One region of the Vreelandella sp. 21 genome, then DNA from elsewhere that is predicted to be linked to it. Evidence: predicted binding sites of a transcription regulator. Region 1 holds the regulator's gene; each other region holds the start of a gene.
The links. The regulator sigma-54, encoded in region 1, starts transcription at its own class of promoters, with help from an activator protein. The targets are predictions, from matches to a motif close to TGGCACNNNNNTTGCTNT.
Positions count from the first base shown of each region.

Region 2: the regulator sigma-54 is predicted to act here: its motif matches at 5,037-5,054, upstream of ACN06F_RS17530 (P-II family nitrogen regulator).
Region 3: the regulator sigma-54 is predicted to act here: its motif matches at 2,474-2,491, upstream of glnL (nitrogen regulation protein NR(II)).

Region 1 is NZ_CP194673.1:2,351,518-2,358,109, reverse strand. It holds gene pmbA (metalloprotease PmbA) at 1-32, shown strand, start outside; gene ACN06F_RS11120 (HPr family phosphocarrier protein) at 104-373, opposite strand; gene rapZ (RNase adapter RapZ) at 419-1,333, opposite strand; gene ptsN (PTS IIA-like nitrogen regulatory protein PtsN) at 1,408-1,878, opposite strand; gene hpf (ribosome hibernation-promoting factor, HPF/YfiA family) at 1,883-2,191, opposite strand; gene ACN06F_RS11100 (RNA polymerase factor sigma-54) at 2,289-3,704, opposite strand; gene lptB (LPS export ABC transporter ATP-binding protein) at 3,810-4,535, opposite strand; gene lptA (lipopolysaccharide transport periplasmic protein LptA) at 4,614-5,117, opposite strand; gene lptC (LPS export ABC transporter periplasmic protein LptC) at 5,126-5,698, opposite strand; gene ACN06F_RS11080 (KdsC family phosphatase) at 5,698-6,240, opposite strand; gene ACN06F_RS11075 (KpsF/GutQ family sugar-phosphate isomerase) at 6,276-6,592, opposite strand, start outside.
Region 2 is NZ_CP194673.1:3,875,440-3,882,031, reverse strand. It holds gene ACN06F_RS17550 (TonB-dependent siderophore receptor) at 1-862, opposite strand, end outside; gene ACN06F_RS17545 (helix-turn-helix transcriptional regulator) at 1,072-2,040, opposite strand; gene ACN06F_RS17540 (TonB-dependent receptor) at 2,090-4,225, opposite strand; gene ACN06F_RS17535 (accessory factor UbiK family protein) at 4,413-4,754, opposite strand; gene ACN06F_RS17530 (P-II family nitrogen regulator) at 5,118-5,456, shown strand; gene ACN06F_RS17525 (ammonium transporter) at 5,502-6,592, shown strand, end outside.
Region 3 is NZ_CP194673.1:243,205-249,796, reverse strand. It holds gene glnG (nitrogen regulation protein NR(I)) at 1-1,362, opposite strand, end outside; gene glnL (nitrogen regulation protein NR(II)) at 1,359-2,417, opposite strand; gene glnA (glutamate--ammonia ligase) at 2,778-4,184, opposite strand; gene ACN06F_RS01170 (hypothetical protein) at 4,656-5,279, shown strand; gene ACN06F_RS01165 (acyltransferase family protein) at 5,310-6,335, opposite strand; gene ACN06F_RS01160 (alpha/beta hydrolase) at 6,453-6,592, shown strand, end outside.

The sequences.
Region 1 (6,592 bases):
TAATTGATGCAATGACCGTCGCTGGTAACTAACACCTTAGCTAACAGCTCAGTTAACACGTTGGCTGATGCTGTTTTAATGATGTCAGTGGTATTCACTGATGTTAGTGCTCTTCGTCAAAACGTGCGTCGAATAGTGCTTCAATGGCCTCTAGTGCTTGTTCGGCGTCGTCGCCTTCCGCATGGACTCTAAGTTCAGTGCCACAAGGGGCGGCCAGCATCAATAACGACATAATGTTGGCCGCATCAGCCATTTGCTGTTGTTTGTAAACGTGAATGTTGGCCGAAAACTGTTGGCTACACTTGACGAGTTTTGTCGCTGCACGAGCATGAAGGCCGCGCTGATTAGTGAGTGTTAAGGTTCTTTCTGGCACTCTGGTTCCTTTTAGCCGAGTGGGGTCGTGAAGAAAAGGCGTTGCTTATTGCGCGTTTGTTGAAGGCTCGGATGTGGAGGGCTGCTGTTCACTTAGGGTGTACTGCAGGCCTAGCTCACGATGACGGAGTTGAACCTCTCCCGCTTGTTTCACCAGCATTTGTGCCAGTTGTTCCACCATATAGACAGAACGGTGCTGCCCGCCGGTACAGCCAATAGCAATAGTCATATAACTGCGCTGGCTATTTTGGTAAGCGGGTAGCCACTTTTCCAACCATGTCTGGATATCATTGCGCATTTCTTCTACGACGGGATATCCCTTAAGAAAGTTGATGATGTTCGCGTCACGCCCAGTGTATTGGCGCAGCGTAGGGTCCCAGTAGGGATTTGGTAAGCAGCGCACGTCAAAGACGAGATCAGCGTCAAGTGGGACGCCACGTTTATAGCCAAATGACTCTAGTGTCAGCGTTAATCTATCTTCACGCTGTTGGGCAACCTGATCCGTTATTCGGCGGCGCAGGTCATGAACCGACAGACGCGATGTGTCGATCATCAGGTCGGCAAGATCACGGATGTCGAGCAGGGTTTCTTCTTCTTTATTGATGGCCTCTTCAAGCGTCATGTCACTATCACGCGTAAGAGGGTGGCGACGACGCGTGGCTGAGTATCTCTCAAGAAGAATTCGCGCATCGGTGGTTAGATAGATAACCTGGAAGTGAATGCTTTTCTGACGCAAAGATTCAAGCATTTTTGGCAGCTGCTTTAGCGCAGCTGGTAAATTACGCGCATCGATACTTACCGCTAGTTGAGGGCGTGCCCCTTGCTCGCGAAGCTCATCCACAAGGGAGCCGAGTAACATGGCGGGCAAATTATCGATGGCACAATAGCCAAGATCTTCTAACGCTTGTAAGGCGATAGATTTACCGGACCCTGAACGGCCGCTAATGATCACCAGTTGCATAGAGTTTCTCTTGGCATGCCAATAAAAATGGAGGTAAACGTTAAACTAGTAGGCAGTGTCTAGCGGTGGACCATTTAGGTAACAGGTTGTTCACGAATTTTTGCTGTAATAAGGTCCAATAGCTCACGTTGGCTAGCCGCTCTACGAAGCTGCTGACGTGTGTCAACGTTGTTCATGATGGACGCCACTTGCCCTAATAAGGCTAAGTGCGTGTCGTCCGCCTCTTCGGGCACTAAAAGTACGAAAACAAGGTCGACGGGGTCGCCATCAATAGCATCGAAATCTACTGGCTCAGCTAACTTTAAAAAACCAGCGATAGGCGAGCTGCAGTGAGGGCTACGGGCGTGAGGAATAGCAACGCCGTTGCCTATTCCAGTGCTACCCAAACGCTCACGACCAATCAGGCGGCTGAAGACTTCTTGGCTATCTAGGCTTGGCGTGTTTTGCGCAATAAAGGTGCTGAAAAATTCCAGCACCCTTTTTTTGCTGCCCCCGGGGACGTCATACAGCACGCGCTCCGGGGGAAGAATAGTTTCCAACGTCATTGAGTTAACGCACGCCAGCGCCTTGGGCGCGAGCTTGTGCTTTTTCCTTGTGTTTAACGAGTTGACGATCAATTTTGTCCGCTAGTGCATCAATCGCAGCGTACATATCGTTGTCTAATGCTTCTGCGTGTAGATCGGCACCTGCAGCATGCAGGGTGCAGGCAGCTTGCTGGCGCTCCTTTTCAACAGATAAGGTCACTTGTACGGTGGTGATATTGTCATAATGGCGCTCAACGCGTTCCAGCTTCTCATTTACATAGTCACGCAAGGCGTCAGTCAGATCTACGTGATGACCAGTGATATTTACTTGCATTGACGTGCTCCTTATCCATCGGACTGTTCTTCGATTGTAACCCTTTTTGCGCTATTGCAAAGCCCTTAGACAGACTTTGTTCGTTAGCACTGTTTTATTAGCGTAAACGGCGGCGTTCGCTTGAAGAGGGTATACCCATCGACTCGCGATATTTGGCCACCGTTCGCCTTGCCACATTAATGCCACCCTCTTCCAATAGCGCCACGAGGCGGCTGTCTGAGAGAGGTTTCCCGGGCGGTTCATCTTGCACCAGTTTTTTGATTCGAGCGCGGATGGCGGTGCTGGAGTGACTGTCACCGCCGTCCTGGCCACTTACTTGGCTTGAAAAGAAGTATTTGAGCTCAAACACTCCGCGCGGAGTATGAATGTATTTCTGGGTGGTGACCCTGGAAATAGTGGATTCATGCATTTCTACGGCGTCTGCGATATCGGCTAAAATCAGCGGTTTCATGGCTTCTTCGCCGTGTTCCAGAAAGCCTATCTGGCGAGCTATGATTTCTCGGCCCACCCGCAGTAGCGTATCATTTCGACTTGAAAGGCTCTTGATGAGCCAGCGAGCTTCTTGGAGATGCTCTTTTAAAAATTGGTTATCTTGGCTCTTGTCAGCCCGTTTGATCAGGCTTGCGTAGTCAGGTTGAATGCGCAAGCGCGGCAATGCCTCAGGATTTAGCTCCAGGTGCCATCCTTCGTGGTCATGGCGTACGACTAAATCTGGCGTTACATAGCTGTCATCAGTGTCGCCAAAGGCACTTCCTGGGCGAGGATCAAGGCTGCGGATCAAGCGGATGACATCATCAAGCTGCTCATCATCTAGACTTAACCGCCGCTTTAGCAAACGCACATCATCCTTACCAAGCGCTTCCAGAAATTGACGCACTAACCGCTTGGCAGGCATAAGCAGCGGTGTATCTTCCGGTAGTGAGGCGAGCTGCAGCATTAAGCACTCCCGCAGGTCGCGAGCAAATACACCGGTGGGCTCAAACTGTTGAAGACGAAGCAAGGTTGTTTCAACTTCACGCTGGCTAAGGCCTTCATGCCCTTGGGCTTTAAGTCCTTCGCGAATGTCATTGAGAGGCTGGGTTAGGTAGCCGTTGGCATCCAGTGCATCGATGAGGCTTTCAGCAATGGCGTGGTCGCGTGGTGAAAAATCTGTCATGGCGAGTTGCCAAAGTAAGTGGCCATGCAAACTTTGACCAGCGGCTTGACGCTCAAAGTCAGGCCCCTCGCTGCTGGCACCATGGCTACCAAGGTCTTGATAAGTGTCTGACCAGTCACTGTCAGTTGAGAGTTCGTTAGGAATGCTTTCGGACCATTCAGCTTCCTGGTGTTCACTAACGGCCTGTTCGCCGAACTCATCTTCCTGCTCAAGCATTGGATTGGCATCAAGTGCTTGCTGAATTTCTTGACGGAGGTCCAGCGTTGATAGCTGTAACAGGGCGATGGCCTGCTGCAGCTGAGGTGTCATGGTCAGCTGTGTACCGATACGCAATTGAAGAGAAGCTTTCATGACCATCTGAGAACCGCTCGTTAATCAGAAAGCTCCACCCTAGTGCGAGTTATGGCTTGGTGCAAGTGCAATAAGTATGCCACCACTACTATTTTTTCTACAGATGGCTGTTTACAAGCGGAAATCAGCCCCCAAATAAACGTCTCTTACCCGCTGGTTGTTGAGAATTTCCTGAGGGGGGCCACTGGCGATGATATGGCCGTCACCTACAATGTAAGCAATATCGCAAATATCCAGTGTTTCCCTGACGTTATGATCAGTGATCAGCACGCCGATATGGCGCTTTTTGAGGGCTCGAATGATCGTTTTAATATCGCCCACTGAGATTGGATCAACGCCGGCAAACGGCTCATCAAGCAGGATAAAGGCAGGCTCGGTCGCGAGGGAGCGGGCAATCTCAACACGTCTACGCTCTCCGCCCGAAAGACTCATGCCGAAGTTGTCACGAATGTGCGTGATGTGAAAATCTTCCAGTAGCGACTCAAGGCGCTGCTCCCTGGCGCTACGATCGAGCTCTTTGCGGGTTTCCAGGATTGCCATGATGTTGTCGGCGACGGTAAGTTTGCGAAAAATAGAGGCTTCCTGAGGCAAGTAGCCAATACCAGCCATTGCACGTTCGTGCATGGGGGCATGGGTTAAATCAAGCTCATCAATGCCAACCTTTCCCGCATCAGACTTAACCAAGCCGACAATCATATAAAACGATGTCGTTTTGCCTGCGCCATTGGGGCCTAGTAGCCCTACCACGCTGCCTTGAGATATCTCTAGGTTAATATCCTTAACGACACGGCGGCGTTTATAGCTTTTAGCTAAGTGTTGGGCATAAAGTGTTTTTATCGGCGCGGTTTCTGATGCTGATTCTGAGGCTGTGGTTTGAGGTGCGGGCTCTGCGTTATTGGTCGCCACTGGACACTCCTATTGTTCCGGCTGAAGAGTCATGCGGATACGTTGTGGCTCACCACCACTAACATCAGAACGCGCCTGAACCACACCTTGGTCGATAAAGTACTCTAATCGCCCACCTTCAAAGCGATCTGCTTGCTGGGTCAGTTCCGCTTGGTCAATGAGCTCTACCCGACGCTCGGCAACATGATAAATAATACGTTTTGCCCAGCCTTCCATTGGGCTAGCTTGGTCTTCGAGCTGGTTACGTATGTAGGCTCGTCCACCGGTTGCAATGGCACGCGATAGCTCGCCAGCATCGTTGCGCTGAATCTCAACGCGATCGCCGCGCAGTTGCATATTGCCCTGCCGAATATCGACGTTGCCTGAATACACTGCGGTGCCTGCGCGTTGATCGAGATCTAAACGGTCAGCCTCTACTTCTACGGGGGCTTGGCTTTGTGCCATAACCGGTAGCGCTGCCGCTGAAATGGGTAGCGCAATGACGAAGAGTGCCGTGCGAATAAGAACGTTCATCGCGACTCCTACTGAGAACGAGTGGCAGGCGGGTGAACGCCGCGCACGTTATTGGTTAAGCGGATCTGGCTATCATCCAGCCATACATCCATACGTGAAGCGTCAATGCGCTGGGGCGGTTGCTGAAGTATGGTTTCGGCATCGCTCCAAGCATGACGGGTGATGCCATCATAGTGTAATAACTCAGTATTCAACTGCCAGCCCTCATCAGGTGCAAGTAATTGGGCTGAACCAGCTAGCGTGAGCGCCTGCGTGTCAGTATTTAGGGTGCCGGTCTCCGCCGTCGCTAGCCATTGACGCTCTTCGCTATCAAATAGTGTCGCCCTGGGGGAGAGGACATCTGTCATCGCCGTTTGAGGGGTATGAACTAAGCGTGGCGTCGTCAGCGACTGCTGGATGGCTCCGGTGTCACCAAACAGAGTAATTTCTGCATTCTCTAGTACATGGCCGGGCTCTTGAGCACGAGCCTCTGCGTCGATTGATTGGTCTTGAGGGCCGCGTGGATCCAGCCATACCAGTACGCCACCTAAGGCAAACACCATGATGGTTATCCAAATGCGTTTTTTAACCCAAAAGCGCATTACGATTGGCCGTGTAGGTACGTATCTAAAACAGCATCCCAATGGCCTTGAGACATCAATAAGGTATCGCAGATTTCACGTACAGCGCCGTGGCCACCAAGCCGATCGGTGATCCAGTCAGCGTGAGTATGCATATAATCAGGAGCATTAGGGACGGTGATGCCTACGCCAGAACGTTTAATTGGAGCAAGGTCTGGTAGGTCGTCACCACAATAAGCAACCTGCTCAAGCGTGATGTCTAGGCGTTGGCAAAGCGCGCGTAGCGTAGTGAGTTTATCCTCGCACCCTTGATACACATGGGTAATTCCCAACGACGCAGCACGTTGGCTGACCATGGGGGAATCACGCCCAGTAATTAAGGCAACATGGATTCCGACGCGTTTCAAAAGTTTGAGGCCGTGGCCATCTTGGGTATGAAACGCTTTGATTTCGATGCCGTCAGCTTGAAAATAGAGGCGGCCATCGGTAAGTACGCCGTCAACGTCAATGGCAAGCAATTTTACGCGGCGAATCCGGTCTTGTAGAGCGTCAGGTAGGGCCATGAAGCCTCCGTATTATTAATGTTTGAAAAGATTGATTAAATGACACCGCTAGCAAGTAAGTCATGCATATGTAGCGCGCCAATGGGGCGCTGCTGATCATCCACGACCGCCAGTGCGGTGATTCGACTGTCTTCCATGATGCGTACCGCTTCAGCTGCTAACACATCGGGACCGATACGTTTTCCAGGACGTGTCATCACATCATCAACTAGGACGTCACGTAGGTCATGAAACTGATCCAGCGTTCGGCGTAAGTCACCGTCGGTATAAACGCCGGCAAGGCGTCCTTCGCTATCGATTACGCAGGTAAAGCCCAACCCTTGGCGAGTAATTTCCAAGAGTGCGTCCCGTA
Region 2 (6,592 bases), 1.5 Mb from region 1:
GCTCGTAGGCGTTGTAGTCGGCTTCGCCATCAAAGAAGTTGTTACTGATCTGCTTGCCGTTCCTGGGTACTACCGCTCCTTCATAGGGCACGCCGGAGTGGTAGCCGCCTTCGGGTTCATCCTGTAGATAGGCCTCAACCGTTAGGCTGGTGTCGTCGGTGATATCCCAGGTTAGCCGCGGCGCAATGGCATAGCGCTCCTCTTCGGCGGGGCCAAACTGGGTGTCGGCGGTACTGGCAATGCCGGTCAGGCGAAACGCTACTCGCTGCTCTGCGCCAATCGGCCCAGTGAGGTCAAAGGCGGCACTGCGCTGGTTATTATTGCCTACCCGAAAACGTAGCTCACCGCCTTGTTCAAATTCAGGGCGCTTACTGTTTAGCGCCACCACACCGCCGGGTGAGGCACGGCCATAGAGCACCGAGGCAGGCCCGCGTACCACTTCAATGCTGTCTAGAAACCACGGATCGATGCGCATACTGCTATGGGAGTTGGCATCGCCCATCACTTTAAGACCATCTAAGAACGTGTTGCTCAAGCTGCCGTCAGAAAAGCCACGTAGTACCAGGTAGTCGAAGCGGTTGGAGGCACCCACCTGGTTGCTGTAAACACCGGGCGTGTAATCGGTGGCGCGCTGAACGGTGCTGACCCCACGGTGATCCATTTGTTCGCGGGTAATGGTAGAAACGCTTTGCGGCGTTTCAATAAAAGGGGTGGTGACTTTAGTGGCCGCCTGCTGGGCGGTTACCGTCACAGTGCCTAGCGCTGTACTTTCCAGTGTACTTGCCTGAGCGTAAACCGATGGTGCCGCGAGCGCCGCGAGAACAGCGGCACTGAGCGGAGAGCGTAACAAACGGCGAGGCATAAAAGACATGGGGGTGTACCTGCAATAAGAAGCAATTAACTAATGTGTTAATGAGAATTATTGCGTTTAATTGCTTTGAAAAGGTATGCGCTATGACAAAGAGGTTATGCGTGCTGCCAAAAAATGCAGCGCAGGGGAACTTACGGCAAGACGTTATGGATAGTACGTTATGGATAGTACGTTATGGATAGTACGTTATGGATAGTACGTTAGCGATACTTGAAGACTTCATGCGGCGTGACACCAAAGGCCCGCTTATATGCTGTAGCAAAGTTGCTGGCGTGGCGGTAGCCGCAGGCGTGGGCAGTTTGCTGCACGCTATAACCTTTGCGCAAGTACGCCTGAGCTTGGGTCAGGCGACAACGCCGTAGGTAGTCGAATATCGAGCAGCCGTAACAGCGCTGGAACTTGGTGCGTAGGCTACTAGGGCTCATAGCGGCATTTCGGGCTAACTGCTCCAGCCGGTAATTCTGGTTGGGATAATGTTCGAGCTGCTTGCGCAAGAGCTCCAGGCGTTGGTGGTCGCGATGCGAAAGGTCTTGAGGGAGGCCTTCTTGTGTGTTTTTGTCACCGGGTTCCAGGCCAGCGGCAGGCAGGCCATGAGCTAGCAACTGGAACGCAAGGCCTTGCCATAATAGGCACTGCCGTTCTGCTGGCCAGTTCGATGCCAGTGCTGTTTCTAGGCTATGGCGAAGGAGCGGTGGTACTTGCCAAGTGTGTAGCACTGGGGTGGCTGGAGGGGCAACGTTAACGGGCGAGGAAGAGAGAGGCTCGAGGCCATCTAGAATCGACACGTTGAGGGTACTTAAGCGTTGTGGTGCAGGCTGGAATACCTCAAGCCTGGTCTGCTGGTTGAAGTGTGCACTGAAGGCGTCGCCAGCCTGTAACTGAAATGACTGGTGGCCGAGCCCCACATGGATGCAGCCCTCAAGTACCACACTGAGAAACCACGGAGCGGTACGACGGGAGGTGGAAGCATAAGCGTGCAGAACATCAAGTTCTGAGTGCGTCACGCGTAGGGTCGGGGTGATCTCGATATCCATCACGCGCCCGCGAGCCACGTAAGGCGATGGGGAGCGGTCAGGCGCTTCGGGAAAGCGATAATCGATCCCGAAGCGCTGACCAAGGGCCAGCAGGTCATAGGTGGTGAGTGGCGCGAGTGTGTCGAGTGTCGCCATTCCCATTACCTCGCTGTTGAGCGGCTGCCTGCGAGTAGCGGGGCGGTGCTTAATACGCCATCGACCAGTTCAGGGTGTAAGTACGTCCGCGCCCTTGATAGTCGTAGAGGTATTCTGGTCCGTAGTAGGGCGAATAGAACATAGCGGCCCGCTGGCCCCAGACGGTGGAGTACTGATCATCGAGTAGGTTCTGTATGCCCAGACTCACGGTGCCAAAATCGGTCTCCTGGCTGAGCGATAGATCGAGGGTGGTGTTGCCGTCGATCTCACGATCCGCGTCGTCTTTCAGATCGAAAGTATGGCTGGCTTGCAAGCGCGCCGAACGCACGTAGTCGGTCCAGCCGATGAAGGCAGTGGAGGAGGAGAGCGATGCATAGCGGGCGTCACGCTTCTCCCACTCCCCTTGGCTGTTCTCCTGCTCGGAACGCACCAAGTGTAGGGTGCCGCCGACCTCTAGGCCGTTGTCGAAGTAACGGGTTACCGCGCTCTCTAGACCAAAGTCGCGCTTCTTTTCGTCCACTACGCTGACGCTCAGATCCTGGGCATTCTCTACCGCCTTGTCCGACCAAGCGTAGTAGAGTGCCGTTTGAGCCATCCAGTTGCCCCCCTGGTAGCGCCAGCCTAGCTCCACCTGATCTGTCTCGATGGCAGATAGAGGGTTGTTATTGACACTCACCTCGGGGCTCTTGCCGTAGTATTTGGCGGGATTTGGCAGCTCGAAGCCCTGGCTAAACTGCAGCCAGTTCTGGTGACCGTTGCCGTAATCGTAGAGGGCGCTGGCATTCAATAGCGTGGTTTCGTAATCGTTCTTACCGCCGGGAATACCCTGGAAATCGTCCACTTCGACATCCATATGCTGCTGCCGCAACCCTGCGGAGAGCTTAAGCGCCTGGGTGGCCTGCCAGTCACCTTGGACGAAGCCCGAAAGCCCGTCCACCTGATAGCCTGGATAGCGGGGCTCAACACTTGAAGCCTGCTGCACCAGACCACCGGTGGTATCCGAGATATCGGTATCGAACAGCATCTGGCTGGCATCGAATTTTTCTCGATCCAGGTCGAGCCCGTAGGTCAACGAAACGTCATCACCCAGGCGCGACTCAAATAGCGCTTTAATGCCGCTTAAATCAGTGTTTTGTTGCGATGCGCGAAACTGCAGACCGTCGGCGACTGGGTAGGGAAATGCCTGAAAACTGGACTCTTCCTCCCGGTGAAACGCCTGCAGGTAGAAGTTTTGCCCCCACAGGTTAGCGTGGTGATAGTTGACGTTGACCAGCTTGCGGTCGGTTTCCGGATCGCGCTGTGAACGGTAGCCGTCGCGAATCTCGGCATCGTTCAAGTTGGGCGTGGCTGCGTCGAGGTTGGGAAAGTAAACACCCCGATTACCTTCGTAGCCGGAACGATACAGCTGGGCGCCCAGCTCCAGGCTCTGTTCATCGGTCAAACGGAAAGAGAGGTTGCCCAATACATCAATGCTGCGATTGTCCTGCAGGTCGGTCTGGGCAATATCGGGAAAGATCTCTTGGCCGCTGCCGTCATAGTGACGACCGTTGTCACCAATGGCGGTACCCAGGTAGCCCTGAACCCGCTCATTGCCGCCGCTGATCGATTGCGACAGGCGTCGATCCATATCATCGCTGTTGTTGAAGCCCGTGGTGATGCCAGCTTCGGTGCGCCAGTTCAGGCCTTCTTCGCCTTTGCGCGTAATGATATTGATCAAGCCCCCCGTAGCACCGCCGCCATACAGGCTGCTGGCGCCGGAAAGCACTTCTACACGCTCAATATTGAAGGGGTCAATGGCGTCGAACTGACGGGAAAGCCCACGCGAACTGTTCAGAGATACGCCATCGATAAGCACCTGCACGCCCCGACCACGCATGTTTTGCCCATAATTGGTGCGCCCTTGCGGTGCCAGATCCAGCCCCGGCACAAGTTGCCCCAATGCCGTCTTTAGGTCTGCACCATTGCGGGTCTGCTGTTGCAGCATCTCTTTGTCAATCACCCATACCGCGCCAGGTATCTGACTGATCTGGGTCGGGGTGCGGGAGCCAACCACTACCATGGTATCTTCAGCGTTTGCGTTTAGCGTGGATCCAGACGTTGTGTTTTGGGCGAAAACATTGCTGGAAAAGCCTAGTAATAGACCCGTGCCAATGAGTGCAGCCGTTGAAGAAGACCAGTCAGACATGATGAACAATCCGCGAGCAGTTAGGGAATAGGAGGCGGAGAGTATCACCACAACAGTCAATGTCAATGATATTGATTCGTGTTTATTGAGTGGGTATGACGCTCTTTACGTCATCAACATCAACGTATTAAGCCACCACTTAGTGTCGGCAATAGGCGTCGTAAGCCTATTGCCGTCCGTTCTGGGTTTAGGCGGGCTTGTTATCCTCTGAACCATCACTGTTCGGTTCAGGAGCGGGGGTTGGTGGTGCTTCTGCTTCAACGGGGGAAGGGCTCGTTGAGGTAGAAGCTTCCACGGCTGCCTCAAGGCTGGCCACTTGGCGCTCTAGAGCTTCAACGCGGGAGCGGGTGCGCTGTAATACATCCATCAAAATATCAAAGTCTTCCCGTGACACCAGCTCCAGCCTGTCAAAGGCACCACGCACTACCTGCTGTACGCCTTTTTGGATATCTTCCGGGGCTTGGGATGCGTTCTGTAAACGATCCCCAATTTGCTGGGCTAAACGGCTAATGCGATCTTGAGGCGCCATCGCTCTCTCCTTAAATGACCACGCATAAATGTGCACTGCTTACTAACTATAAGGATACGCAACCCGCAGTCGATGCGCATGCATCGTTTACAAATTAGCCTCTGGCTTCTCTTTATCGGCGGGGTGTATCGAAGGAGTGCATCGAAATGGAGCGCCGCGTTTTTATTAATGTTCTTTTATGGTGCAAGCAGGCAGTGGCGGCTGCTGCTAAGTCTTCCTTGCCACCGAATAATCTTGAGTTTTATAAAACAAACTGCTGACTTATAAGAAAAAAAAGTTGGGTGGCATGGTATGCGCATTAACGAGATAAGCAGTTAATTCGGGCGGCGCTGCCGCTACCTAATCCAGCAGGGGAGATCCGGGATGAAACTCATCACCGCTATCATCAAGCCATTCAAACTTGACGACGTTCGTGAAGCGCTCGCTGACAACGGCGTTCAGGGCATCACGGTGACTGAAGTTAAAGGCTTCGGTCGTCAAAAGGGGCATACCGAGCTGTATCGTGGTGCGGAGTACGTCGTCGACTTTCTACCCAAGGTAAAAGTTGAAGTGGCCGTGGACGACACCCGGTTAGAGAGCGTATTGGAAGCGATCTGTAGCGCGGCTAACAGCGGCAAGATCGGTGACGGCAAGGTGTTTGTGACACCGCTTGAAGACGTTATTCGGATTCGGACAGGCGAACGCGGTGCAGACGCCGTTTGAAGCTGTTTTTTCGGATCATTTCTATAGTTCAACGGGGAACTTAAAATGAATGAGTTGACTGATCTGAGCTACGCGCTCGACACGTTTTACTTCCTAATTTGCGGCGTGCTCGTCATGTGGATGGCCGCTGGCTTCTCAATGCTTGAGGCTGGCTTGGTACGTTCAAAAAACACCGCCGAGATTCTGACCAAAAATATCGCGCTATTTGCGATTGCCTGCACCATGTACTTGCTGGTGGGTTACTACATTATGTATTCCAGCAGCGCGGGTGGCTTCCTACCCAACCTTGGTTTCTTGATTGGCGCTGAAAACAGCGTGGATGCAGTGACCGCAGGCGGTGATGATGCGCCTTACTACTCAATGCGCTCTGACTTTTTCTTCCAGGTAGTGTTCGTGGCCACTGCCATGTCGATTGTGTCTGGTGCGGTTGCTGAGCGCATGAAGCTGTGGGCTTTCCTGGCCTTCGCAGTGGTGATGACAGCCTTTATTTATCCGGTGTCTGGCTACTGGACGTGGGGCGGCGGCTGGTTGTCTGAAGTCGGCTATTCCGATTACGCGGGTTCCGGCATTGTTCACTTAGCAGGTGCCGCGGCTGCCTTAGCGGGTGTATTGGTGCTTGGCCCACGTAAAGGTAAGTATGGTAAAGATGGGTCTATCCACGCGATTCCAGGCGCCAACATGCCGCTGGCCACACTGGGTACTTTTATCCTTTGGATGGGGTGGTTCGGCTTCAATGGTGGCTCTGAGTTGAAAATGTCTGATATCAGCTCTGCCAACAACGTTGCTCAAGTGTTTGTTAACACCAACGCGGCCGCTGCCGGTGGCGTGCTTGCCGCACTGATTCTTGCCAAACTGTGGTTCCGTAAAGCGGACCTTACCATGGCGCTTAACGGTGCACTGGCTGGTCTTGTCGCGATTACTGCGGATCCTCTGTCGCCCTCTGCGCTAGGCGCTGCGGTGATTGGGGCGGTAGGTGGCTTGATCGTTGTCGCTGCGATCGTCACGCTGGACAAGCTGAAGCTTGATGATCCGGTCGGCGCTATCTCGGTACACGGTGTGGTGGGTATCTGGGGCGTGCTGGCGGTTCCGCTGACCAATGGCGACGCTTCTTTCGGCGCACAGCTGATCGGTATCGT
Region 3 (6,592 bases), 1.9 Mb from region 1:
GAGTAATTCGGCGGCTTCCCCCTTGCGTCCACCGGTATGTTTCAGTGCCGTTTCAATCAGAATGCGCTCAAAATCCGGCACGGCTTCCTCCAACAGGTGGGTATGGCCTTCCGCCAGGGCGTGGTCAGCCCAATCCCTGAACGCGGAACGCCAATCGCCATAAACGCTACCTTCGGAAGCGTTGACCGAGCGCAGCTCTGGGGGCAAGTCCTCAATGAGAATTTCGCGACCAGAAGCCATTACCGTTAGCCAACGGCAAATATTTTCTAATTGACGAACATTACCCGGCCACGGCAAACGAGTAAGGTGCGCTTCTGCTTCGGGCGTTAACACCTTGATATCTGTGGTCAGCTCTTTGGCAGCTTCCGCTAAGAAATGACGCGTTAAACGCGGAATATCCTCCCGACGTTCGGAAAGGCGCGGCAGATGAACGCGAATCACGTTTAAGCGGTGGAACAAGTCCTCCCGGAACCGCCCATCGTCAACTAACGATTCTAGGTTCTGATGGGTAGCAGCAATAATACGTACATCGACTTTTACAGGCGTATGGCCGCCCACGCGATAGAATTCACCATCCGCTAACACACGTAGCAAACGCGTTTGCGTTTCAGCGGGCATATCACCAATTTCATCGAGAAACAGCGTTCCGCCGTTAGCCTGCTCAAAGCGACCTTGGCGTTGCTGCGCTGCCCCTGTAAACGCGCCCTTCTCATGGCCGAATAGTTCGGACTCAATCAAGTCCCGGGGAATCGCTGCCATGTTCAGCGCAATAAACGGCTTGCCTGCTCGTGGGCTATGTTGATGCAGCGCCTGAGCAACACGCTCTTTACCGGTGCCAGACTCACCGTTAATTAACACCGTGATGTGGGAGTGGGAAAGCCGCCCGATGGCGCGAAACACTTCCTGCATAGCAGGTGCTTCACCAATAATCTCAGCACTCAACCCTTCCGGCACGCTGACCGGGCGCTGACGCTCTCTTGCATGAGCGACCGCACGACGCACCAGCGCCAGCGCTTCGTCCACATCAAAGGGTTTCGGCAGGTATTCAAAGGCACCCCCTTGGTAAGACGCCACGGCACTGTCGAGATCCGAATGCGCGGTCATCACAATCACAGGCAGGTCAGGGTGTGCATCACGCACCCGGGACATTAAATCCAGCCCATCAATGCCGGGCATACGAATGTCAGTCACCAGGACATCCGGTGGATTTTCTAACAGTCGCTCCAGCGCGGTATCGGCGCGTTCAATACACTCTATATCCAGGTCTGGCTGCGCTAAGGCCCGCTCTAATACCCAACGGATGGCGCGGTCATCATCGACAATAACCACTCGTGCTACATCGGTTTGTGTCGCCTCAGTCATGACGCTTCTCCGGTGAAATTAACAACCAATGGAATCAGTAAACGAAATTCGGTATGTCCTGGGCGGGAGTCGCATTCGATCAATCCTTGATGTTGGTGCAAAATCGATTGAGCAATTGATAGCCCCAGGCCGCTACCTTCAGCGCGCCCAGACACCATGGGATAGAAAAGCGTTTCACGTAACGTTTCAGGTATGCCAGGGCCATTATCAATAATCCCCACTTCACTGACTAAACGATGGCGTTCAGCCCCCAGCGTAAATTGGCGGCGTGCGCGGGTGCGCAACATAAGCTCCGGCGAAGGCGTTGCTGCATCACTCATGGCCTGTACCGCGTTACGTGCCACATTCAACACCGCTTGGATCATTTGAGATTCATCGCCAGAAAGATCCGGCAAACTCGGGTCATAATCACGACGGACCTCAACATGCGGATGCTCGGCAATCAGCAGCGCTCGCACCCGCTCTAACACCTTATGGATATTGACCGGCTCATGTTTGACGATGCGATTGGGGCCCAACATGGAGTCGACCAAATCTCGCAGCCGATCCACCTCTTCCACAATAATATGGGTGAATTCACGTAGTGCAGGATCGTCCAGATCGCGCTCCAATAATTGGGCAGCACCGCGAATCCCGCCCAAAGGGTTTTTAACTTCATGAGCCAAGCCCCGCGCCAACACTTTGATTGTCTCTTGCCGTGTGGTCAGCGCTTCTTCCCGGGAAATCTGCATTAGCCGATCACGGGGCTCTACTTCGAGTAATAGTTCATCGGCTGAAAGCGGGGTCACGGTGTAGTCCACCGTTAATGGCTCGCTGTTCAGCGGCGTAATACGTGCTTCGCGTTGGGTATAGGGATGAAAGGCATCTCGCGCTTTAGCGAGGACATCATCAATACTCTCATCGCCCCCTAACAGCGTGTCTAAACTAATGCCCTGCACACGGCTAAAACTCACCGCTAGCAACGCTTCCGCTGCCGGATTCATCCAGCGAACGCGGAGTTCACCGTCTAGCAGTAAGACTGCGGTGGTGAGGTGTTCAAGTAAGCGCTGGTACATGGCGTATCCTGAAGCGTCGCTTTAAAAAATAGCGTTATCGAGCGTATGAAAGAGAAACTGCAAAAAGCGCGCCAATTGACCACTTGCACGGCTAATGAGCAGGGGGCGAGGATGTAGCGAGCCGTTATAGCGCAGTTCTAGCAGTCAGCTTGTCACTTATTGCACCATTATAGTGCACATGACTCATCGTCAATAAAAATACTCACCGCATCAGTGCGGTGCCGCAGACAGCGCTCTCCCCCTTGCAAACAGACCTCTTCAACTCACTATCCAATGGTATAAAAAAACCCCGCCGAAGCGGGGTTTTAGGCCAGTCACACCCGAGGGGGTGGTACTAGCTGCTGTGCTTAGCAATCGCTCTTAACAGCTGTAGTACATATCGAACTCAATCGGGTGAGTGGTCATGCGAATGCGCTCCACTTCTTCCATCTTGAGGTCGATGTATGCATCGATCATATCATCAGTAAACACGCCACCTTCGGTCAAGAACGCGCGGTCTGCATCGAGTGCTTCCAACGCTTGGTCCAGGCTGTTGGCAACGGTCGGTACTGACTTACCTTCTTCAGGCGGCAGGTCGTACAAGTTTTTATCCATGGCATCGCCAGGATGTATCTTATTCTTAATACCGTCGATACCCGCCATCAGCAGAGCTGCGAACGCCAGGTAGGGGTTAGCAGTCGGGTCAGGGAAACGTGTTTCAACACGCTTACCTTTCGGGCTAGCGGTGTACGGAATACGGATAGAGGCAGAACGGTTGCGAGCGCTGTAGGCCAACATAACCGGCGCTTCAAAGCCTGGCACCAAACGCTTATATGAGTTGGTAGACGCGTTAGTGAAGGCGTTCAGAGCACGAGCGTGCTTGATCACACCGCCAATGTAGTAAAGCGCCATTTCAGAAAGCCCAGCGTACTCGTCACCCGCGAACTGGTTCTGACCATCTTTCCAGAACGACTGGTGTACGTGCATACCAGACCCGTTGTCACCAACAAGCGGCTTCGGCATGAACGTAGCGGTTTTGCCGTAAGCGTGAGCCACGTTGTGGATCACGTATTTCATTTCCTGAACTTCGTCAGCTTTCTTCACCAGCGTGTTGAATTTAACGCCGATTTCGTTCTGACCCGCGTTAGCAACCTCGTGGTGGTGAACCTCAACGGTCTGGCCAATCGCTTCCAGGGTGTTACACATTGCACCACGAATGTCGTGGAAGCTATCAACCGGGGGAACCGGGAAGTAGCCGCCTTTAACGCGCGGGCGGTGCCCCAAGTTGCCGCCTTCTACCTGATTACTGGTCGCCCAAGCGCCTTCATCAGAGGTAATTTTGTACATGGAACCCTGAATGTCAGATTTCCAATGGACTTCGTCAAAAATGAAGAACTCAGGCTCAGGGCCAAAGAAGGCGGTGTCGCCCAGACCGGTGGACTGCAGGTAAGCTTCTGCGCGCTTGGCAATAGAACGCGGGTCACGGTCATAGCCCTGCATAGTGGCAGGCTCGATGATATCGCAACGCAGGATCAGGGTAGCGTCTTCGGTGAAGGGGTCGAGGAAACCAGTACCATCTTCAGGGCGAAGAATCATGTCGGATTCGTTGATGCCTTTCCAGCCCTCGATAGAGGAACCATCGAACATCTGACCATTTTCGAAAAACTCTTCGTCCACGTCCCGTGCCGGTACGGTGACGTGCTGCTCTTTACCGCGCGTGTCGGTGAAACGCAGATCTACCCATTTAACATCATGTTCTTCGATTAGCGCGAGAGTCTTGGCTGACATAGTGTCCTCCGGTATGAACGTGGCTTAAGCTTTTGACAGTAAGCTACCGATAAAAGAGTTATTAAACAAACCGGCTATCGTTGTAGCACGCCGAGAGGCATCTGCCTACGACCCGCTAGCCGCTGCCTAATACTAAGCACGGAACATGCCAACCTTGCACCAATATGGCATAAAAAAGCAACAAGCAGTTGTTTTATAAAAGATAAAAAATAAAATACTGTGCTTCTTCATGTAGCATAATGCTCTACGAAAGAACGAACTTAGCCCTAAAAAGGCACTTAGCTCAGAAAAACGCACCAATAAAGACCAACCAGAGGCCCACAAGCACCAACATGGTGCATATAAAGCATCTATTATTTTCCTCATCACTGTAAACTTTAGCTTGATACCAAAAGAAACTCACACCTACAATTGATTACAAACAGATAGATTTAATAACAAACAGGTTTCACAACACAGGAAGCCACTCACATGGGCACGGTCTGCTTTATTGTTGATGCGTCAGTCACAGGTGCCCTTTTACCACGTCACCTGCGCGCTATTCGCCAAACAGCCTTTGCAGACCACACACTTCCCATTATCGTGACCAGCGCCACCACCGATCCACGCATGCAGGACATTGAGCAACGCTACCGCGCACACTTTCTCGTTACCCCTTCTCAGCCACTGGGCGCAAGGATCAATCAAGCAGCATATCTCAGCCAAGCTGATTGGTTACTGATTGCAATGCAGCAACGGCCGCTAGCAGCCAAACTATGGTGTTTACTTTATCCCCAGCTAGACACGTACACGCTGGATGCTTTTTTGATTGGCAGCGAACCACCCCGCTTATCCGAACGATTACTCCAGTGCTTTTTAGGCGCAGGCGTCGCTGTTCCTCCCTACATAGCAATCAGGCGCACGTGGTTAGAACGCTTAGGCGGCTTAGACCCAGAGCTAGATGAAGCAGCGCTTGCTGATTTACTACAGCGCCTTTACGCATGCCCTACCCGTTTACAAACGTTCAGCCTGGAAGCATCAGGGCTTACCCGTGACTCGCCATCAAGGAATAACAAACCCTACCGACCTCCCCCCAACTCGCATACGGATACTTAACGTCTCTTATGACTTAGGATATCTTGCTGGCTAAATGTTCAAACGCTTGCCAAATAGCATTGCTCCCGTCGTCGTAGTGTTAACCATATTATTCAGCACAATCGAGCAAATACCGCCGACGAGAATTAACAGCACGGCATAGATCATAAGCGGCAACCTGGAAGGCCCCACGACAGCATCGGTTAACGCGAAAAACATAGGGTGGGCCAAATAAATACCAAACGAGTACGCATTGATGTAACGCACCCAGCGTGGCGCTTTACGACCTTTTAAGTAATGCATTAACCAAAGTGTAAACAGCACAAAGAAAGGTATTACCCACACTTCTTTTGAAGAAAAAACTATCCAACCAGCGAATGTGAGTGCAACGATCAACACCACAAACCCAATTAGCCAATAGGGCTGCGCTAGCCTTTGCAGCCATTTAGGTTGCTCAAACGGATCGGCCTGAGGGGCCAGCGGGTAATAGCGAACTAACACCAGCGCCAGAAAAAACAGATATATCCACCCCAACGGCGCAATCCATAACAGATATCCAGGCGGCTCAACGTCCAACCAATACGCCAACCCCCAGTATGCCATGCTAACTAAGCACCCACCCCAGAGCCACGGCACAGGATTAAAGCGCCACAACCGGAAGTGGGTATAGCACCAATAAGCCGCGTAAAACTGCATGGCAATAATCAAAAAATAGCCATGCCATCCCGCATAAATAAAATACTCTTTAGCATTGTTTATAAAACCAACAGGGTTATCGCTATTCGCTAACCGCACCCACTCTGCCGTCGAGTAAATAAAGCCGTACACCAAATAAGGCAGCATGACGTATTTAACACGCTGAAGAAGAAAACCAGGCGGTACCTGTTTATCGTATCGAACGGCAAAAACAAACACCGAGATAAACAAAAATATGGGCGTACCCAGCACCAGAGGAAGTCGCATTAGGTCGGTGACTACATTATCAACGCGCTGATTCAAGTGATCCAACCAATGAAACAGGAATACCGCGATACACCCGTAAGCACGCAGCCAATAAATCTCCTCGATTTTTTGCATCCGCTCCCTCTCTGCTTCCTTGGCATCAGTCCGTTGGCTGCTACCTTCAGTAAATTGAACAGGGACTCACTCTGCGTTGTCCGACTACTGCAACGCCATTAAATTCCGGGAGGCTTCGTGTTTGGAACATCAACAGCAAGACCCGTTACCCTGCTAATACGACATATTACGGGCCTAGTGAGTTGGCTTTTATTAAGCACTCACGCCTTAGCTGGCGATGTTTCCTACCAACAGTTTTTCTCGCCCACCTTAGGCCA